2 regions of the Candidatus Syntrophocurvum alkaliphilum genome follow, and region 2 is predicted to be linked to the other one. Evidence: riboswitches for the same ligand, from Rfam matches in the RefSeq annotation. Region 2 holds a riboswitch; the other holds the start of a gene.

Region 1 (10,263 bases), 930 kb from region 2:
CTCATATTGAATTAACCCGTAAAATTGTTAGGCGTTTTAATGATCTTTATAGTCCTGTACTTATTGAACCAGAAGCTTTAATTGGTGAAGTTCCACGACTAATGGGGTTAGATGCAAAGGCAAAAATGAGTAAAAGCTTAAATAACTGTATATACCTTTCTGATCATTCCAAGGATATTTCAACTAAAGTACGAAAAGCAGTTACAGACCCAGGTAGGATAAGAAAAACTGATCCAGGAAATCCTGATGTGTGTACAGTTTATGCTTATAGTAAAGTATTCAATAATGAGGGTATTGAACAAATTGAAAAAGATTGCCGTGGTGGTGCAATTGGCTGTGTAGCTTGTAAGAAAAACCTAACTAATAGAATTGATGAATTAATTGAACCAATGCGCGAAAGACGAATAAAATATGAAAATAATCCACAATTAGTAAAAGATATTTTAATGGAAGGTACTAAAAAAGCAAGTAATGTTGCAAAAGAAACAATTCTGGAAGTTAAAGATGCTCTAGGAATAAATTATTTTAATAAATAAAAAATTAAAAAACACCCCCTAATGGGTGTTTTTTAATTTTTTATTTATTTAGTTAATCATCTCTTCAATTGAATCTATTTTTACATATTCCGGAACTACTAACCCTAGAACTGCACCTTCCATAGATGGACCAAGATCTTCTACTTGATAATTATATTGCTTCATATAATCACTATGTGTTGATGGTAACCAAGCTGCAACCATTGCATCACCAACACCAGTTGCTAATCCAGTGTACATAGCACTTGCAGATACTGGCATTATTTCCACACTATATCCCATTATATTTTCTAGAATATCAGCTATAATATGTGTTGTAGCACTAGCACATGCCCACTCAACATAAAGCAATGTTACCTCTTGACCGGCATTTGCTTCAGCATCAAAGTTTATAGGTAACCATGTCTCTACTAATACTTGATTTTCAGATATCCACTGAGCTGCAGCTGCTTCTGCTGATTCACTTTCTTCAGCAATTGCCATAGCCGCGCTTAAGTCTTCACCTGTCCAAAAATGGTTATCTAAGAGTTCATATACTTCTGGCATATCATCTTGTAAACCTAATCTAACTATATTGTTTATAGTTTCTTCTTCACCAAATACTCCTAATGGATCATCTAATATTTTCAAATCATATTTACCAAATTTCCAGTGTGGTGCCCAACCTGTTACTACTACCCATTCATTATTAGTTATAGCACGATCTAATTCGGCTGCCATTGTAGCATCACTACCCTCAACTAGTTCATAACCAGCATCTGTTAAACCATACTTATCAAGTGCAGTTTCAGCCATATCCATAACTCCAGCACCAGGATCTATGCCAATTATTTGTCCATTAAATAGATCTACTACACTAACCTCTCCAACTGATTCTGGATCATCTGATGGTCCACATCCTATAATAATTAAATTGACAAATATTATTAAGGCAAATAATATAAATAATTTACCTTGCTTTCCATATTTCATTAGAAACCCTCCCTCTTTATTTTTTTAGAAATCCTCTTTTTTACATACTTATATAAGTTATAACACTATAACAAACATAAATTTTTGTATAGTAATAATATTTAATACAGAGGGTAATAGAAATAAACTAAATAATTTGTCGTAGAAATTTAATTGAATGTATAACATATAAAATAATCACTTAATAAAAATATACCCTAACTGAACACACACGCAAAATATAGTAAAATAAACTAATTAATTTCAACTTACAATTAAATAAAAACCCTACCTCATAGTGGTAGGGTTTTATAAATATTATTATATTTGCAAACTTATGGTAACCACTGGTTTACTAAGTCTTGATTTTCAGCTACCCATTGTTCTGCAGCTGCTTGGGTATCACCCATTTCCTCAACCATTACCATAGCATCTCCTAAATCATCTGGAGTCCAATAATGATTACTTAATAATTCATATACTTCTGGTAAATCTTCTTGTAATCCTTGTCTAACAAGGTTGTTAATTGTTTCTTCTTCACCTAATATAAGCTTTGGATCTTCTAAGATTTTTAAGTCATATGAACCAAACTTCCAGTGTGGTGCCCATCCTGTAACTACAACAGGTTCTTCATTGGAGATAGCACGATCTAATGCAGCTGTCATAGTAGCATCACTACCTTCAACTAATTCAAAGCCTGCTTCATCTAATCCATATTCAACTATTAAATCTTCTGTTAGACCCATTACTCCAGCACCAGGATCTATACCAACAATTTCACCATTTAGTTCATCAACATAGTCAGGTAATTCTTCAATAGAGTTAAACTCTGCATACTCAGGAGCTACTAAGCCTAGTACAGCACCTTCCATCGCTGGTCCAAGGTCTTCGATTTGATCACCATATTGATCCATATATTCAGCATGAGTTACTGGTAACCAAGCTGTTACCATTGCATCTCCATCACCAGTTGCTAGACCTGTATACATAGCACTAGCTGCTAGCGGCATTGTCTCAACATTGTATCCACCTATTTCATTTTCTAAAATATGAGCCATTATATGAGTTGTAGCATTTGCACAATCCCACTCAACATATAAAAGTGTTACATCTTGCACATCTGGTACATCCGGATCATCGGCAGGTCCACACCCCATAACACTTACAGTTGCAAACATTATTAAGGCTATTAAAGCTAATAATTTACTTTGTTTTTTTAACATCATAATTTAACATTCCTCCTTTATTCTTCTTGAGAATTTCCTAAGTTTTGAGTTATTCTGTCTAAAATTATGGCAACAATAACAATTGCTAACCCAGCTTCAAACCCTGTTCCTATGTCTAATCTCTGTATTCCTCGCCATACCTCCCCTCCTAAGCCTCTGGCTCCTATCATACTAGCTATAACAACCATTGACAACGATAGCATAATACATTGATTTATTCCGGCCATTATTGTTGACCTTGCCAGCGGTAGTTCTATTTTAATCAACATCTGAGAAAATGTTGACCCAAACGATTTACCTAACTCTCTAAGTTCTTCTGGCACCTGTTGTATTCCTAATTTAGTTAATCTTATTATTGGTGGCATAGCAAATATAAGAGTAGCTATAACCGCAGGTACAACACCAAGTCCAAAAAAGAATATAGCAGGTAAAAGATATACAAAAGCTGGTAATGTCTGCATAAAATCAAGTATGGGTGTGATTATACGTTCAGCAGTTTGATTTTTTGCTGCCAATATTCCCAGTGGTACACCAATAATAATACATAAAAGTACTGCTGTTCCGACCATTGCTAGAGTTTGCATAGTCGGACCCCAAAGTCCCATATTATAAATTAAATATAGACCTAAAGCAGTAAACAATGCTACCTTCTTATCCACAATATACCAAGCAATAAGTACAAAAATAATTATAAACAATATCGGTGGTATAGCTGATAAACCATGTTGTAAATATAATAAAATAAATTCTAGTCCATCAGCTATAGCATCAAAAGCTGTACCGAATTCTGTTTGAAGATAGTTAATACCATCATCTATCCAATCACCTACTGGTACTCTAGGTATTCCTTCTGTTTGAAATGTTTCCCACCAACCTCTACTCATCTTCATCACTCCTTTCACCAGCTATTCCAGCTATTACCGAACCTCTTACTAAGATTCCTTTTAAATTTTTTTCTTCATCCACTACTGCCACAGGTATTTTAGTATGTGCTAAAACGTCTAGTAATTCGGATAAAGGAGTTTCCAAGTCTGTAACAGGGACATCCTTTTCAATAAATGAATCAAGGGTTTTAGCTCCCTGTTCAGCAGCTTCATAAGCTGCGTCTGCTGTAATAAAACCTTCTAATTTTCCTTTGCGATCGGTAACAAAAACAGATGATATTCCGTTTTTCTCCATTACTCGCAATGCCGTTCTAGGGCCATCTTTTGATCCAATCACACTACGAGGTTTAACCATTACAGATGAAGCATTTAATGCTTTAGAACGATTAACATTTTCAACGAATCTAGCAACATATTCAGTTGCCGGTGAAAGTAATATATCTTCGGGAAGACCCATTTGCACAATTTTTCCATCTTTCATTAAAGCTATACGATCACCAAGTTTTAGAGCTTCATCTAAATCATGCGTTATAAATACTATTGTTTTTTGTAATTTTTTTTGAATTTCTATTAATTCATCCTGCATTTCTTGTCTAATTAATGGATCAAGTGCACTGAAAGGCTCGTCCATTAACAAAATATCAGGATCTGTGGCTAATGCTCGAGCTATACCAACTCTTTGTTGCATACCACCACTTAGATTATGTGGATAATAATCTTCCCATCCTTTTAATCCTACCATTTCAATTGATCTTAATGCTTGTTTAATTCTTTCATCTTTTGGAGCATCCTGAACTTCAAGTCCATAAACAACGTTATCCAATATTGTTCGATGAGGCAATAATGCAAATCTTTGAAATACCATGGACATTTTCGTCCTACGTATTTCAGTTAGTTTCTTGGAATCAACCTTGGTAATATCATCACCATCAATAATAATATCTCCTGCTGTTGGCCTTATAATACAATTTATACATCTTATTAGAGTTGATTTTCCGCTACCCGAAAGTCCCATTATCACAAAACACTCGCCAGGGGCTACAGATATATTAATATCTCTTGCACCAACTACTTGTTTTGTTTGTTTTTTTATTTCCTCACTATCTACACCTTTATCTACGAGTTTCAAAGCTTTTTCTGGATTATTGCCATAAACTTTTGTTAAATTATTAACTATAATTTTATCCATTATCATCATCCTTAACAAATATTGATACTATATAGCATGCCCATATAGCATATAATTTTTTTAAAAATTATAAAAAAAATGTTATATTTTGAGGTTACTTTAAGTGGGGATTTAGGATGTTTGTACTATCCTTCAAAATAGGCATTATATGTAATATTTGAAATGCATATAAAAAACTCTATTAATCCATTCCCCCTTAATTGCTTACGAGGTTAGCTGTCGGGTTCGGGCTAGGGAGCCCTACCAATATTTGGATTCACCCCAAAAAATTTGGATCCCCCGTTCCTATACTAGGATTAAGCATAAAGAATGTTATTATAGACATCATAGGAGGCTATTTAATTATAATCTTAATTATAATCTTAATTATAGCTTTAATTTTAAAAGGAACACAAAAAGATTTAAAAGCAATATTAACCTTTAAATCCAATTTTGAACCTTAATAAGTTGCTCATAGTAAATAATCTCCAAAATAGTCTTAATTTCTTCTAAATAATTAAAATAAAGTTAAAGCTACATAAATAAACTAAATTATTTAAATAATTTTACTGCATCCTTAAGTTTTTGTAGTTATTAAATGTAATTTACAAAACAACATTTTTGTTAAGGACCTTTACACTAGGACTTGCTTTTTCTAGGGTAAAAAAATTAAAATTATTTCTATATTAACCATAAGAAGCTTGTCTATAAAATTCTAATCATATATGCTTAAATAATAACTTTTTTAAGAGGAGTGATTAGCCTTGGTAGAAAACTTTGGCATTAAATTTATTAGAAAGGAAACTCATTTAGCTTTACCTACAGTTACATCTATTAGACTTGCTCAAAATTTATATGATATTCTATTTCAATATGTAATTAATGAAGAAAAAGAAAGTAAACTTCAAGAGTTTATTGCATTACTAGAAAGTCATATTAAAAGCAAAGCAGATGGACCTTTCTCAATACCTATATCAGAAATATCTTTCCTAGAAGATGGATTAGAAGAACTAAAGCTTTTAAACTGGATGGAGGTTTCGGTATGGATTGCAGAAATAATCCCAGACACAGATGTTGATGCTAGTTTAGAATATTATGAAAATGTTTTTTCTTCATTATCTGATTATGTTAAATATAAAAAAATTTCAGATAATAGAATATTATTATACCCTTATAGTTTAATTAGTTATTAGATAATAACTAATTGTATTTCCAAGGCAAAAAGCTGCAATTAAAAAAGATAGTATGGATTATTCAATCCTTACTATCTTTACTCCTGTTATTTCTATGTGTTTAACATTTAATTCGTTTTTAATAAGCTAGTAATGCCTCCCTTAATATTTTTGCACCTAATATTGAGGTATTATCACCTTTTTCGAATGGTGGTGAAATTTCAACTAAATCAAAACCTACTATATTTAAACAATTTAGATCGCGTAATATTTGTAAAAGTTCTCGTGAAGTAAATCCTGCCGCTTCTGGAGTACCAGTACCTGGAGCAAAAGCAGGATCTAAAAAATCAATATCAACAGTTATATATACAGGCTTATTCCCTATCTTTGCCTTAAGTTCATCCACGTTAGGTAGAGTATCTAAGTATAAATTAGTATTTTCCCTAGCATATTCAAATTCTTCTTTAGTTCCAGATCGAATTCCTAACTGGTATAAGTTTTTTTCTGGTATTAAATCAACTATTTTTCGCATAACTGTAGCATGGGACATACTTTCCCCCAGGTAATCTTCTCGCAAATCAGCATGAGCATCAAATTGTATAACCACAAGATTATTATAAAATTGTGTATAAGCTTTAATAAGTGCTAGTGTTACAAGATGTTCTCCACCAATAGCATAAACTTTTTTACCTAAATTAAGTAATTCCTCTGTAACTAGTTCCATTCTGTTTAATGATTCAGCAATATTACCAAAAGGTATAATTAAATCTCCTACATCGTAGTAATTAATTTCTTCTAGAGATTTATCTAAGTATACACTATATTCTTCAATACCTTCTGATACCTCTCTAACTCTGTAAGGAGCCAACCTAGTACCGGGCCTAAAGCTAGTTGTAGCATCCATAGGTAAACCTACGATAACTTTTTCACATTTTTCAAATTCTTTGCTTGCCCCTAAAAAAAGAGCTTTTTGTTCTATTAAATTTATAATTTTATTCATATAACCACTCTTAAGTAATAATATTTTTAACAAAATTAGGTAGCATAAATGCAGCTTGATGTATAGCTGACGTGTAGTATTTTAAGTCTAAATCACCAGAAAACACAACTTTTTCAGGATCATGTTTTTTAGATCCAATAGTAAATGACCATAAACCACTTGGATAAGTTGGAATACTCGCTAAGTATAGTTTGGTTGTATTAAAGACATTATTAATACCTGAATAAGCCATTTTAATAACGTCTTTATTAAAAAATGGTGATTCACTTTGTGCAATTATTATACCATCTGCTTTTAAGCAATTATAAACATCTGTATAAAATTCTTTTGAAAAAAGTTGAATAGCAGGACCAACTGGTTCAGTAGAATCTATAATAACAACATCAAATTTATCCTTATGCTGTTTTACAAATTTTATTCCATCATCAACAATAACATTAGCTTTTGGATTATTAAAAGATAAACTTAGTTGTGGAAAAAAATCTTTTGAAGCTTGTATTACTCGATCATCTATTTCAACTAATGTTCCATTTTCAACTAAAGGATGATGAACAACCTCTCTTAATGTACCTCCATCCCCTCCACCAATTATTAATACATTTTTAGGATTAGGATGGGAATTAATAGCAACCATTGTTATCATTTCATGATAAACAAATTCATCTACTTCAGTTGTTTGTATCATGCCATCTAATAATAGCATTTTACCAAATTGATCTGTATTAACTACTGCTAAATGTTGATATTTTGTTTGTTCAACCCTTAAAGTTTCACTAATTTTACAGGAGAAACCTAATGAAGGGGTTTGATACTCAGTTACCCACAAATCCATCTTTTAGTCCTCCTTTTAATTAATACCATAGTGGAACTGCTGCAAATGCACAGGCAATGTTTTTAACTTTATGTTCAACTGAAGCAATTTTTATTTCGTCTAATTCCATTTCTCTGATTTTGAAGGCTTCTTCCACCATTTTAGTGACTTCTTTTTCTGATTCTTCTTTACTGCATCTACCTGAAAACTCCATAATTACACCAAAACTTCCATGCTTAATTCCGACAGCAACTGCAGCAGAAATTATTTCATCTTTGGTACTGCTTGTAATCTCCCCATATGCAACAGGAAGTAACGATCCCGGAGGAACCACTAAATCAGGTTCATATTCACATCCTGGAGGAAGGATACTACTTACTCTAAGTAAATTAGTGTTTCCAACCCTAGCTTTGAGTAATGCTCCGTCAAATGCCGTAAGTTCAGTTTCTCCCTCTGCAGCCGCTGCAGTAATAAAATACTTTTTGGGTAAAGGTAACATATTAATTGCACCCCCAGACATCATTAATTATTATTTTTAAATAACAGATTAATTATATACAAATAATTTATTAAAAAAAACTATTATTGCTAATTTTTTTTAATAAATAAAAAAAAGCTTAGTAGCAAACTAAGCCTTTTTTACTTTATGTTTTTTAATAAATTCAATAAAGTTAGCAACTGATTTTCGTCGGCTTTTTTGTTTGGGATATATAACATAAAAAAATCTTTTAAATTGAGGCTCTGTAAGTTTTATGCTTTTAATTTTACTGTGAGACTCTTTTTTGTTTATTGCCCACTTAGAAATTATTGAAATCCCCATTTCTGATTCCACCATTGCGAGTACAGCCTCTGTGCTCCCAGCTTCCATAAGTATTTGTAAATTATCTTTTTTAATCGCAAATTTTGATAGTGATTCCTCAATAGCCTTTCTAGTACCAGAACCTTTTTCACGAAATATCCATTTTTCATTTAACAAATCTTTAATCGAAACCTCTTTGAATTGGTTTAGATAATGATTATTAGGAACAATAACTACTAATTCATCTTCAATCCATTTAAAGCCATCTACTTTGCGATTATTAATATAACCTCCTACTACTCCTATATCTAGCTCACGTTCTGCAACTTTAGCAAAAACTTGTTCTGTATCTGCAATGTCCATAGCTAAACTAGTATTAGGATGTTGATCCTTAAATTTTTTTATAAATTGAGGCAAGATATATTGACCAGGTATTGTACTAGCTCCTAAAAACAAAGTACCTTTCCTGCTTTCAGCAACATCTTCCATTGCTAGTTCTGTTTTTTCTATTAGTTTAATTATTTCTCTAGCATAATGATATAGTGTTTCACCAGCTTCTGTGGTTTTTAACCTTCTTCCCGACCTTTCCAACAATAAAGAACCATATATCTCTTCTAATGCCTGTATTTGTTTGGTAATTGCAGGCTGCGAAATCGAAAGTTCTTCTGCTGTTTTTGATAAGTTTTGAACTTCAACAACTTTTACATAAGTTTTAAAAAGATTTAAATTCATCCACCTACACCTTGCTTATAATTATTTAAGAAAACTATTTATTATAGTATCAATTGCCTCTTGTTCAGTTAAACCTAGAGACATTAACTTAATTAACTGTTCACCTGCTATTTTTCCAATTGCTGCTTCATGGGTTAAAACTGCATTTGAATTTTCTGCCCATAACTCAGGTACAGCTTTTATTTTTGCATTATCCATTATTATAGCATCGCATTCTACATGTCCTAAACACTCAGTTTTTCCTATTAGTGAAGCATGAAAACCTTGATAAGAATCATCTTGAGCAACCGACCTTGATATAATTTGTGCTGAACCATTTTTTCCATCAATATAAATATTAATAGTTGATTCAGCAGATTGAGTTCCATCAGTAAGTAGTCTTTCAACTATTTTTAAACTGGCATTAGCTTTTACGTAAGCTTTTGTTGACCTTACTGTATCATCAACTCCTTGAATTTGTACCATTTCTAACTCGGCAAATGCACCTTCTTCTAAAGTAATAACTGTAGTTGGATTTAATACATTTTTACCTTTTTCATTACCTTCACCATAGTGCTTTTCCACATATCTCATTTTGGCATCTTTTTTTACTATTATTTCATGAATGCCATCATGTCTAGATGACATATGACTAGGATTATGTATACCACAACCAGCAATTATGTTAACATCTGCTCTTTCTCCTATAATAAATGTATTATATACTTTATCTTGAAAACCAGGTTGAGTAAGTATAACTGGTACATGAACAGATTCGTTTACTGTATCTGATTTCACCTCTACAACCATGCCGGGTTTATCCGACATAGATGTTATTGATATATTTGATGATGAACTTCTAGCAAGGGCTTGTCCGTCTTTTCTTATGTTTAAAGCACCTTCTGGAATGTCTTTTATATTAGCTATAGCATCTAGTAAGTTTGTTTCAATATTATTTAATTTCATGTATCATTTCTCCTCGACACTGTTCTATCATCTTACATT
Region 2 (10,263 bases):
TAATTCTTCTAACTCAGGATATTGTTCAATTACGTCTGTACGTACTACTGGCGCAGGATTGTAAACCGGGAAGAAGTTTTTATCATCTACAAGGTTTACTAAATCAAAGGCTGCTATACGTCCATCAGTTGAGAATCCCATAGCTGCTGCTACCTGGTGCTCTCTTAAGGCACCATATGTAATACCTAAGTCCATAACTTCAACATCATCAAATTCAAAACCATATACTTGTACTAGCTCAGGAAGTCCATCTGGTCTTACTGAAAATTCATGGTCCGTAGCAAATACCCAGTCATCAATTTCACCTGGTGCACCAGCTTGACCAGCACAGCCAACTAATAGTAGTGCAAAAACACTAATGATAGCTACTAAAGTTGTCATCTTTTTGGATTGTTTTAAAGATAGCATATAAATCCCCTCCATTTTTAAATTAAGTAATCTTTATACCCCTTTGTTCTAGAATTGCTAATAAATGATCGAAAGTTAGTGCTAATAATGCACTTAATATACATCCTACTAACAGTAATGATAATCGTTGTACCTGAATCCCAGTTACTATTAAGTGTCCTAGTCCTCCAGCGCCTATGAATGTAGCCAAGGTTGCGGTTCCAACATTTATTACTACAGCGTTACGAATACCTGCCATTATTACAGGAAATGCTAATGGCATTTCTATTTGGTATAATATCCTATAGTTTGGCATTCCCATACCTTTAGCTGCTTCAATTACACCTGGTGGTACACTTTTTATTCCAGCATATGTGTTTCTTAAAATTGGTAGTAATGAATAACACCATAGAGCAAAAACTGCTGTATAAAATCCTAGGCCAAATATTGTGAAAAATAATGCTATGATTGCTAAACTCGGTACTGTTTGAGCTACATTAACTGTATTCTCAATAAATGGGCCTATTGCTCCTACTTTTTCCCTGCTTATTATTATTCCTAGAGGAATAGCTGTTAGGATAGCTGCTATGGAAGATACTAATACCATGGTTATGTGTTCCTGAGTCAATCGCAATATATAGTCATAACTCAACACCCTAGCTGCCATAGCACCTCCGGGATTGTTTACAAAGTAAATTGTTATTCCTATTCCTAAACCAATAAATAATATTACAGGAATAAATTTTAACCATAAGTTATTACTATGCTGCATCATCTTTCATCAGCTCCAATATATATGCTATGGTTAGTACTCCTTTAGGTTCTTGGTTGTCGTTTAATACTACAGCATATTTTTCTCCTGTATTTAACATTGCAGATAGTGCATCTCCTAATGTTGCTTCATCTTGAACTAAGCTACTGCATGGTTTTATTAAGCTTTCTAAGGCTTTATTTTCCTTGTTGTTTAGTATGTGCTTAGTTTCTAAGATTCCACAAAATCTTAAGTTTTCATCAGTTACCGGTAAAGCTTTTGCTTTGCTATCTAGTAGTTGTTTGGATGTTATTTCTGATATGGTGTTTAGGTTTATGCTTGGTAATTTTGTATTTAGTACATCTTTTACTTTGATTAAGTTTAATCTTTTGATTGAGCGATTGCTTCCAATTAATGATTCTACAAAGCTATCTGCTGGAGAACTTAATAAGTTGTTGGGTTCATCATACTGTATAAGGTTGCCTTCGCGCATTACCGCAATTTTATCTCCCATTTTTATTGCCTCATCTATATCATGAGTTACAAATATTATGGTTTTGTTTATCTCTTTTTGTAGTCTTATAAACTCATTTTGTAAGTGGGTTCTTGTTATTGGATCAACTGCTCCAAATGGTTCATCCATTAATAATATAGGTGGATCAGCTGCTAAGGCTCTTGCTACTCCCACTCGTTGCCTTTGACCACCACTTAGTGCATCTGGTTTCCTGTTTCTATAAATTTCAGGATCTAATCCAACTAAATTTAATAGTTCATCTATCCTTGAATTTATTTTTGATTGCGACCACTTTTTCTCTTTTGGTACTGTTGCAATGTTTTCTGCTATTGTCATATGTGGAAATAAGCCTATTTCTTGTATTACATAACCTATGTTTTGGCGCAGTTCTATTGGGTTTAGATTGGTTGTATCAGAATCATTTATTTTTATTATTCCTGATGTTGGTTTTACTAAGCGATTTATCATCTTCATCGTGGTTGTTTTACCACAACCTGATGGACCTACAAATACACATGTTTCTCCTTCGTTTATTTGCATATTTAAATTATTAACTGCTGGTACTTCTGAACCCGGAAAAACTTTATGCAGATTCTCTAGTTTTATCAAAGCACTACACCTCCTTTTTTTAGACTCTAGTGCGATGTTCTGCCCACTTTAATAGTCGGTCTGCTACTATTGCTACAATTGAAACAAAAATTGCTCCTACTAGTACTGAGTTCATATTCCACTGTGAGATTCCTCGGAATATGAATTCTCCTAATCCACCTGCTCCTACAAAGGATGCTATGGCTCCTATTCCTATTATCATTACTACTGATGTTCTAATTCCTGCCATTATAATAGGCCATGCAAGTGGTAGTTTGATTTTGCGCAATATATTAGTTTCATTCATTCCCATACCTTGTGCAGCTTGTATTACAGCAGGATCTATCTCCTCTATACCTGTATATGTGTTACGTACTATTGGTAATAAAGAGTATAGAACCAATGCTATTACACCTGTTTTAAAACCTATGCCAAATAGGGGTATTAACAGGCCAAATACTGCTAAGCTTGGTATGGTCATTATTACTTGGCATATGTAAAGTACACCTCTTGCCAAGACTTGGTAATAGCTAATTAGGACACCTAATCCTACTCCTATTAGCACTGCAAAACCTACAGATACTCCGACTAATACAATATGCTCTGCTGTTAATCTGATTACATTGTCTAGATTGTTAATAAAGTAATACCATAAATCCATATAATCACCATTTTTGTGTGAAGCGGGTAAGAAAATAAAGAAAGAAAGGCATAGAGCGTATGAACCTAGACCTATTGTTTAGTCTAGACCTTAAAGTATGTATCACATTCTTTCTCACAACGCCTACGAAGTTAGCTGACGGATTCGGACTGTAAGGTAGCCCTACCACTTACGTGGACTCACCCCATTAATTCGGTTCCCCCGCTTCTCATATTTTTGAGAACTCGGCGTTTAATTCATAAGTAATGTTAGCATAATCTATTTGAATAATGGAAATCATAATTCTTTCATATCTTTAAATATCATATTGTTTTTGACTATGAGAGTTTATTTTATATATTTTCAACTATAAATTCTTTATAAATCTTTAAAATATTGTTTGTATCGTACTTAACTAAAAAAAACCTGTTCTTAAAAAAGAACAGGTTTTTTTTTAGTTTTATATATTGTTAAGTGAGTCAATAGGAACCGTCCCATTTGACTCGATTTTGATTATTGTCTTTGATTAATAAGTTCAGCAAGATCGCTTATTGATTCAATTCCTAATGCATCAGCATCAGCTTGGCGCATCATTATTGTATAAGTGTTGTTAAATGGAGCATAGTCTAACCATACTAAATCATTTTTCTCTAAGTCTTCTTGTTTAACTGCTTCATAACACTCTACAGGATCGGTAATTGCTTCTTCGTGCTCAAGATAGGTTAGCCATGCAGTTCCTGTGTATTCCCAATAAATATCTACATCACCATTTAGTAAGGATTCACGGACAACTACACTTCCACTTAAGTTAGTGTTATCTTCAACATCAAAGCCAGCATCTTCTAATACTGCTATAGTAATTGCTCCAAGTAATAGCTGCTCAGTAAATTCTTTAGAACCAACTGAAATTTCGCCTGCATTTTCAACTTGTTCGCCAGTTAAAATTCCTTCACTATTTAACCAGTCTACAGCAACCTGTGTTACATCTTTATCATCTACATCAACTGCTCTATTTAGTTCAATCATGGTATCTGTGTCTAAAGCCTCACTTACTGGTTGCATTAATTCTTCTAACTCAGGATATTGTTCAATTACGTCTGTACGTACTACTGGTGCAGGATTGTAAACCGGGAAGAAGTTTTTATCATCTACTAGGTTTACTAAATCAAAAGCTGCTATACGTCCATCTGTTCCAAACCCCATTGCTGCAGAGACTCTGTTTTCCTGTAAGGCACCATATGTAATGCCTAAATCCATAACCTCAACATTATCAAACTCAAAGTCATATACTTGTACTAGCTCAGGAAGTCCATCTGGTCTTACTGAGAATTCATGGTTCGTAGCAAATGTCCATTCATCAATTTCACCTGGTTCACCTGGTGCACCAGCTTGACCAGCACAGCCAACTAATAGTAGTGCAAAAACACTAATGATAGCTACTAAAGTTGTCATCTTTTTGGATTGTTTTAAAGATAGCATATAAATCCCCTCCATTTAAAAATTAAGTAATCTTTATACCCCTTTGTTCTAAAATTGCTAATAAATGATCGAAAGTTAGTGCTAATAATGCACTTAATATACATCCTACTAACAGTAATGATAATCGTTGTACCTGAATCCCAGTTACTATTAAGTGTCCTAGTCCTCCAGCGCCTATGAATGTAGCCAAGGTTGCGGTTCCAACATTTATTACTACAGCGTTACGAATACCTGCCATTATTACAGGAAATGCTAATGGCATTTCTATTTGGTATAATATCCTATAGTTTGGCATTCCCATACCTTTAGCTGCTTCAATTACACCTGGTGGTACACTTTTTATTCCAGCATATGTGTTTCTTAAAATTGGTAGTAATGAATAACACCATAGAGCAAAAACTGCTGTATAAAATCCTAGGCCAAATATTGTGAAAAATAATGCTATGATTGCTAAACTCGGTACTGTTTGAGCTACATTAACTGTATTCTCAATAAATGGGCCTATTGCTCCTACTTTTTCCCTGCTTATTATTATTCCTAGAGGAATAGCTGTTAGGATAGCTGCTATGGAAGATACTAATACCATGGTTATGTGTTCCTGAGTCAATCGCAATATATAGTCATAACTCAACACCCTAGCTGCCATAGCACCTCCGGGATTGTTTACAAAGTAAATTGTTATTCCTATTCCTAAACCAATAAATAATATTACAGGAATAAATTTTAACCATAAGTTATTACTATGCTGCATCATCTTTCATCAGCTCCAATATATATGCTATGGTTAGTACTCCTTTAGGTTCTTGGTTGTCGTTTAATACTACAGCATATTTTTCTCCTGTATTTAACATTGCAGATAGTGCATCTCCTAATGTTGCTTCATCTTGAACTAAGCTACTGCATGGTTTTATTAAGCTTTCTAAGGCTTTATTTTCCTTGTTGTTTAGTATGTGCTTAGTTTCTAAGATTCCACAAAATCTTAAGTTTTCATCAGTTACCGGTAAAGCTTTTGCTTTGCTATCTAGTAGTTGTTTGGATGTTATTTCTGATATGGTGTTTAGGTTTATGCTTGGTAATTTTGTATTTAGTACATCTTTTACTTTGATTAAGTTTAATCTTTTGATTGAGCGATTGCTTCCAATTAATGATTCTACAAAGCTATCTGCTGGAGAACTTAATAAGTTGTTGGGTTCATCATACTGTATAAGGTTGCCTTCGCGCATTACCGCAATTTTATCTCCCATTTTTATTGCCTCATCTATATCATGAGTTACAAATATTATGGTTTTGTTTATCTCTTTTTGTAGTCTTATAAACTCATTTTGTAAGTGGGTTCTTGTTATTGGATCAACTGCTCCAAATGGTTCATCCATTAATAATATAGGTGGATCAGCTGCTAAGGCTCTTGCTACTCCCACTCGTTGCCTTTGACCACCACTTAGTGCATCTGGTTTCCTGTTTCTATAAATTTCAGGATCTAATCCAACTAAATTTAATAGTTCATCTATCCTTGAATTTATTTTTGATTGCGACCACTTTTTCTCTTTTGGTACTGTTGCAATGTTTTCTGCTATTGTCATATGTGGAAATAAGCCTATTTCTTGTATTACATAACCTATGTTTTGGCGCAGTTCTATTGGGTTTAGATTGGTTGTATCAGAATCATTTATTTTTATTATTCCTGATGTTGGTTTTACTAAGCGATTTATCATCTTCATCGTGGTTGTTTTACCACAACCTGATGGACCTACAAATACACATGTTTCTCCTTCGTTTATTTGCATATTTAAATTATTAACTGCTGGTACTTCTGAACCCGGAAAAACTTTATGCAGATTCTCTAGTTTTATCAAAGCACTACACCTCCTTTTTTTAGACTCTAGTGCGATGTTCTGCCCACTTTAATAGTCGGTCTGCTACTATTGCTACAATTGAAACAAAAATTGCTCCTACTAGTACTGAGTTCATATTCCACTGTGAGATTCCTCGGAATATGAATTCTCCTAATCCACCTGCTCCTACAAAGGATGCTATGGCTCCTATTCCTATTATCATTACTACTGATGTTCTAATTCCTGCCATTATAATAGGCCATGCAAGTGGTAGTTTGATTTTGCGCAATATATTAGTTTCATTCATTCCCATACCTTGTGCAGCTTGTATTACAGCAGGATCTATCTCCTCTATACCTGTATATGTGTTACGTACTATTGGTAATAAAGAGTATAGAACCAATGCTATTACACCTGTTTTAAAACCTATGCCAAATAGGGGTATTAACAGGCCAAATACTGCTAAGCTTGGTATGGTCATTATTACTTGGCATATGTAAAGTACACCTCTTGCCAAGACTTGGTAATAGCTAATTAGGACACCTAATCCTACTCCTATTAGCACTGCAAAACCTACAGATACTCCGACTAATACAATATGCTCTGCTGTTAATCTGATTACATTGTCTAGATTGTTAATAAAGTAATACCATAAATCCATATAATCACCATTTATACAGGAAACGGGTAAAAAAAGAAAAAAGGCATGCAATAAATTCAGTCTAGATTATATTTTAAAAATCTAAACCTAGAGTATGTACATTCTTCACCAAATGCCTACAAATAACTAGTTAACAAATGAGTTGTAAACTAGCCCTACCACTTTACGTGGATATCCCCCCCTATATAAATTCATTCCCCCTGCTTTTTAAATTTTTTAACTTAGCGTTTCTATAAAGTAATATTAGCATATTTTTCTATTTTTTTCTATTTTTTGGCATTAGTATGTTTTATTTAAATTATTGTTGTTTTAACCTGTGTTAAAATTAGCTTGCAGTAAACTTATAAAAACTCTAAAACATTGTATGTATTATAGTGAAATAAAAAAACCTGTTCTTTAAAAAAAGATCAGGTTTTTATTTCTATATCACTTTAAATTTAAAAAATACACTTTATAAATGGTTTCTTATGCTTCTTATAACTGTTTTCGCCCTTTCTTGCCATGAATTAAGTTGGGCAGTTTCCATTCGACGTTTCTTGATAACCATAGAGTCTTCTTTTATTGCTTTTTCTATTGTTCGAAAACAGTTTTCCTTATTTATAAAATACGTTAAATCTGAATATCTTCTTTTGATCTCATAAATATCAGTTGCTAATATAGGCTTACCCGCACTAAGGTATTCATAATACTTTACTGGATCACATGCTTTTACTAGTTCAGTCAATCTGAAAGGAATTAAAGCAAGATCAAACTGTGAAAGATAATAAGGTAGCACATTATAATCTTTGTGTTCTAAGACCGTTATATTTGGATGATTCAAGTCATAATTATAGTATTTGTTGTTCCCAATAAGAACTACATGATATCTTTCAGCTATGGTTTTAATTAAATCAAAGTCTACCCAAGAAGCAAGGGCTCCATAAAAACCAACAACTATGCTAGATGTAGCTGGAAAATCAATGGGTTTTGGTAATTTTTCTGCTGCTTTAGCAAAATGATTATAATCAGCTCCATTTGGACAATAATATATGGCTTTACCGTATTTTTGATAATAATTAATTAATGCTTCTGATGTACACATAATTAAATTAGATCTTTGAAGAGCTTTGTCTAGATTTTCTAACCAAAAATTCAGTTCTTCTACTGGGCTATCAATAGCATCGAAAACAATTAGATCATAGTGTTCTTGATCTGCATAATAGTAATAGTTGGGATAACTCAGCCAAAGTATTTTTTTCCCCTTTACTAGGTGACTAAAATCAACATCTTTTTTTACAACATATAAGTTAGGTTCCATTTCTATAATAGGTTCTTTTAATTGCCTAAATTCTTCACTACTAATAAATATTGAAGTAACACCCTCAAAAGTAGATAAAGCATTTAGAAGTTGTTGAGGACGTTGATATAATAAATACCAATCAACTACAGGTGGATAAACAATAGTTATTTTTAAATCTGTATTAATTTTAGTAGATTTTACTCTACTTTTTTTTATTTGCATATAAATCCCCTTTATACATTTATCAGCATGTCAAGAGACATTAGACAATATAGAAAAAACAATAATAATTTTGATTAGAATTTTTATCTTAGAGTTTTTTTAAAACTTGCTGACGAGCAAGTTCTTGAAATGCCATCATAAAATCATCTGATAATTTATCCCATCTTTTTGCAATACAGATGGTCTTTTCATCTAAGTTATATAAATTTGGATGAGCTATTATTTCATTTATTAATTGAGTATAATGTTCAATTTCTTCTTTGTCAGAACCTGTTAATGATTCATTAACAAATTCTTCAATAGAAAACCAATCTGCATTTATTTTAAAATCATTGTATAATTTAGTAAGTAGTTCATTTCTAGGTCCTTCACACAGCTCAAATATATTAGAATTTCTATATAACCGAGGAAGGCAAGTAAAATCTTCTATTACTCCTTGAGTGCCTAAGATAGACATAGCTTCGTGAATAATATTGGTGCTCACTTTTGAATTGTATATTTTTGCAAATAAAACTAATTGTCTTGCTAAAAACTTTTTCTTGCGGACTTCAATTGGATCAGCCTTGTTTATTACTTTAAACTTACCTCCACTTTGTAAAAATAAATCAAATAGCTTAAATGAACCAGCTACTATTCTTTCTAGTTCTGCTTGTAATTCACGCAATTTAACTACCACTAACGGAAATTGATTTATTTTAACACCAAATGTTTCTTTAAATTCACTATATAGTTTAGCTTCTCTTACTGCCCTTATAGCCGCACCAATAGTAGTAGTACCGATTCCAAGCTTAGAATGTAACAAAATTGTTTCTAATACATTATTTGTTTCATAATCAAAATCACCTAAGAGGTATGCTATGCTACCATTAAATGTCATCTCAGCAGTAGGTAGTTCAACAGTACCTAATTTCCATTCTAAACTCTCTATGGTATACCCATTCCTATAATTATTTTTCTTCTCTTCTGGTAAATAAGCAGGTAGTAGAAATATACCGGTTTTTTCAGAGTTTTTGATTTTAGCAATTATAATGAAATAATCAGCGTGAATTGCGGAACAAAAAAACTTAGACCCAAATAATCTCCAATTATCCTCTTCATATTGGGCTTCTAACGTAATGGTAGCTACATCTAATTCATTTTGTATTCCAGATAAAAACTGAGCTCCTATGCCAAATTCTCCATTAATCCCTTCTTTACAATGTCGTAAGATTTTGTTAATTTCGGAATGACGATTTGAGGAATCGGTTAGTTCGTCGATGATATGGATTAAGCCTTGAGTACATAGTAATGGATACATTATCCCAATTTCACCATTTTGGTTTAATAACATTATTTTAATGAATCTTTCCCAATCTCCTGTGGTTTCAGAAAATAATCCTGAGGCAAATATTTCTTTTTCCATTAGCTCCATTGTTATAGGTCTTACTACACGATCTATTCTATTATTAAAATTATCGTAATTTATAATATAAGGTCTATTTTCGATTTTTGTACACTCATCAGCCATATCAGTCCATCTAAAAGAAACATTGTTACCATATTCCTTAAGCTTTTCATTTAAATAATCATAATCATTTTTTATATAATGCTTGATGCATCTTTGCAAAAATATATCGTGTTCAAAAAAATTTATTCGCCGTTTTTCAAGCCATTCTTTAAAACTGTAAGGGTTGTTTTTTTCTGGCAAACTCATAATTTCACCCCTTTATAAATAAATCTTTTTAGTAATTAAGATATTCTTGAAACTGTTAGCCTATTCCTAACTAAATACTAGTTAACAGTTTTAGAAACAAAATTGCCGCCTTTTGTTAGGCGGCTAAGCTCTTTTTTTATTGTTACTTAATAACTGACTTGAGAAATATTAAATTTAAGCTTTTAAAAAAGAGGGGAAAGTGGTTAGGTTAACAATC

The links. Region 2 has a riboswitch for cyclic di-AMP ahead of SYNTR_RS06580 (ABC transporter permease). Riboswitches for the same ligand answer to the same signal wherever they lie in the genome.
Region 1: it holds a riboswitch for cyclic di-AMP, as region 2 does, so the genes downstream of both, SYNTR_RS02115 (quaternary amine ABC transporter ATP-binding protein) here and SYNTR_RS06580 (ABC transporter permease) in region 2, are expected to answer to the same signal.

The regions. Positions count from the first base shown of each region.
Region 1 is NZ_CP046457.1:424,168-434,430, reverse strand. Features, by position in the region: gene trpS (tryptophan--tRNA ligase) at 1-536, shown strand, start outside; gene SYNTR_RS02130 (glycine betaine ABC transporter substrate-binding protein) at 585-1,508, opposite strand; gene SYNTR_RS02125 (glycine betaine ABC transporter substrate-binding protein) at 1,823-2,713, opposite strand; gene SYNTR_RS02120 (ABC transporter permease) at 2,731-3,597, opposite strand; gene SYNTR_RS02115 (quaternary amine ABC transporter ATP-binding protein) at 3,590-4,786, opposite strand; cyclic di-AMP (ydaO/yuaA leader) riboswitch at 4,973-5,099, opposite strand; gene SYNTR_RS02110 (hypothetical protein) at 5,530-5,958, shown strand; gene speB (agmatinase) at 6,077-6,937, opposite strand; gene speE (polyamine aminopropyltransferase) at 6,948-7,769, opposite strand; gene SYNTR_RS02095 (pyruvoyl-dependent arginine decarboxylase) at 7,789-8,247, opposite strand; gene SYNTR_RS02090 (selenium metabolism-associated LysR family transcriptional regulator) at 8,377-9,279, opposite strand; gene SYNTR_RS02085 (SufB/SufD family protein) at 9,301-10,224, opposite strand; gene SYNTR_RS02080 (ABC transporter ATP-binding protein) at 10,211-10,263, opposite strand, start outside.
Region 2 is NZ_CP046457.1:1,352,678-1,362,940, forward strand. Features, by position in the region: gene SYNTR_RS11600 (glycine betaine ABC transporter substrate-binding protein) at 1-408, opposite strand, end outside; gene SYNTR_RS06570 (ABC transporter permease) at 431-1,162, opposite strand; gene SYNTR_RS06575 (betaine/proline/choline family ABC transporter ATP-binding protein) at 1,149-2,261, opposite strand; gene SYNTR_RS06580 (ABC transporter permease) at 2,281-2,901, opposite strand; cyclic di-AMP (ydaO/yuaA leader) riboswitch at 3,006-3,141, opposite strand; gene SYNTR_RS06585 (glycine betaine ABC transporter substrate-binding protein) at 3,394-4,359, opposite strand; gene SYNTR_RS06590 (ABC transporter permease) at 4,382-5,113, opposite strand; gene SYNTR_RS06595 (betaine/proline/choline family ABC transporter ATP-binding protein) at 5,100-6,212, opposite strand; gene SYNTR_RS06600 (ABC transporter permease) at 6,232-6,852, opposite strand; gene SYNTR_RS06605 (glycosyltransferase family protein) at 7,304-8,353, opposite strand; gene SYNTR_RS06610 (acyl-CoA dehydrogenase family protein) at 8,442-10,046, opposite strand.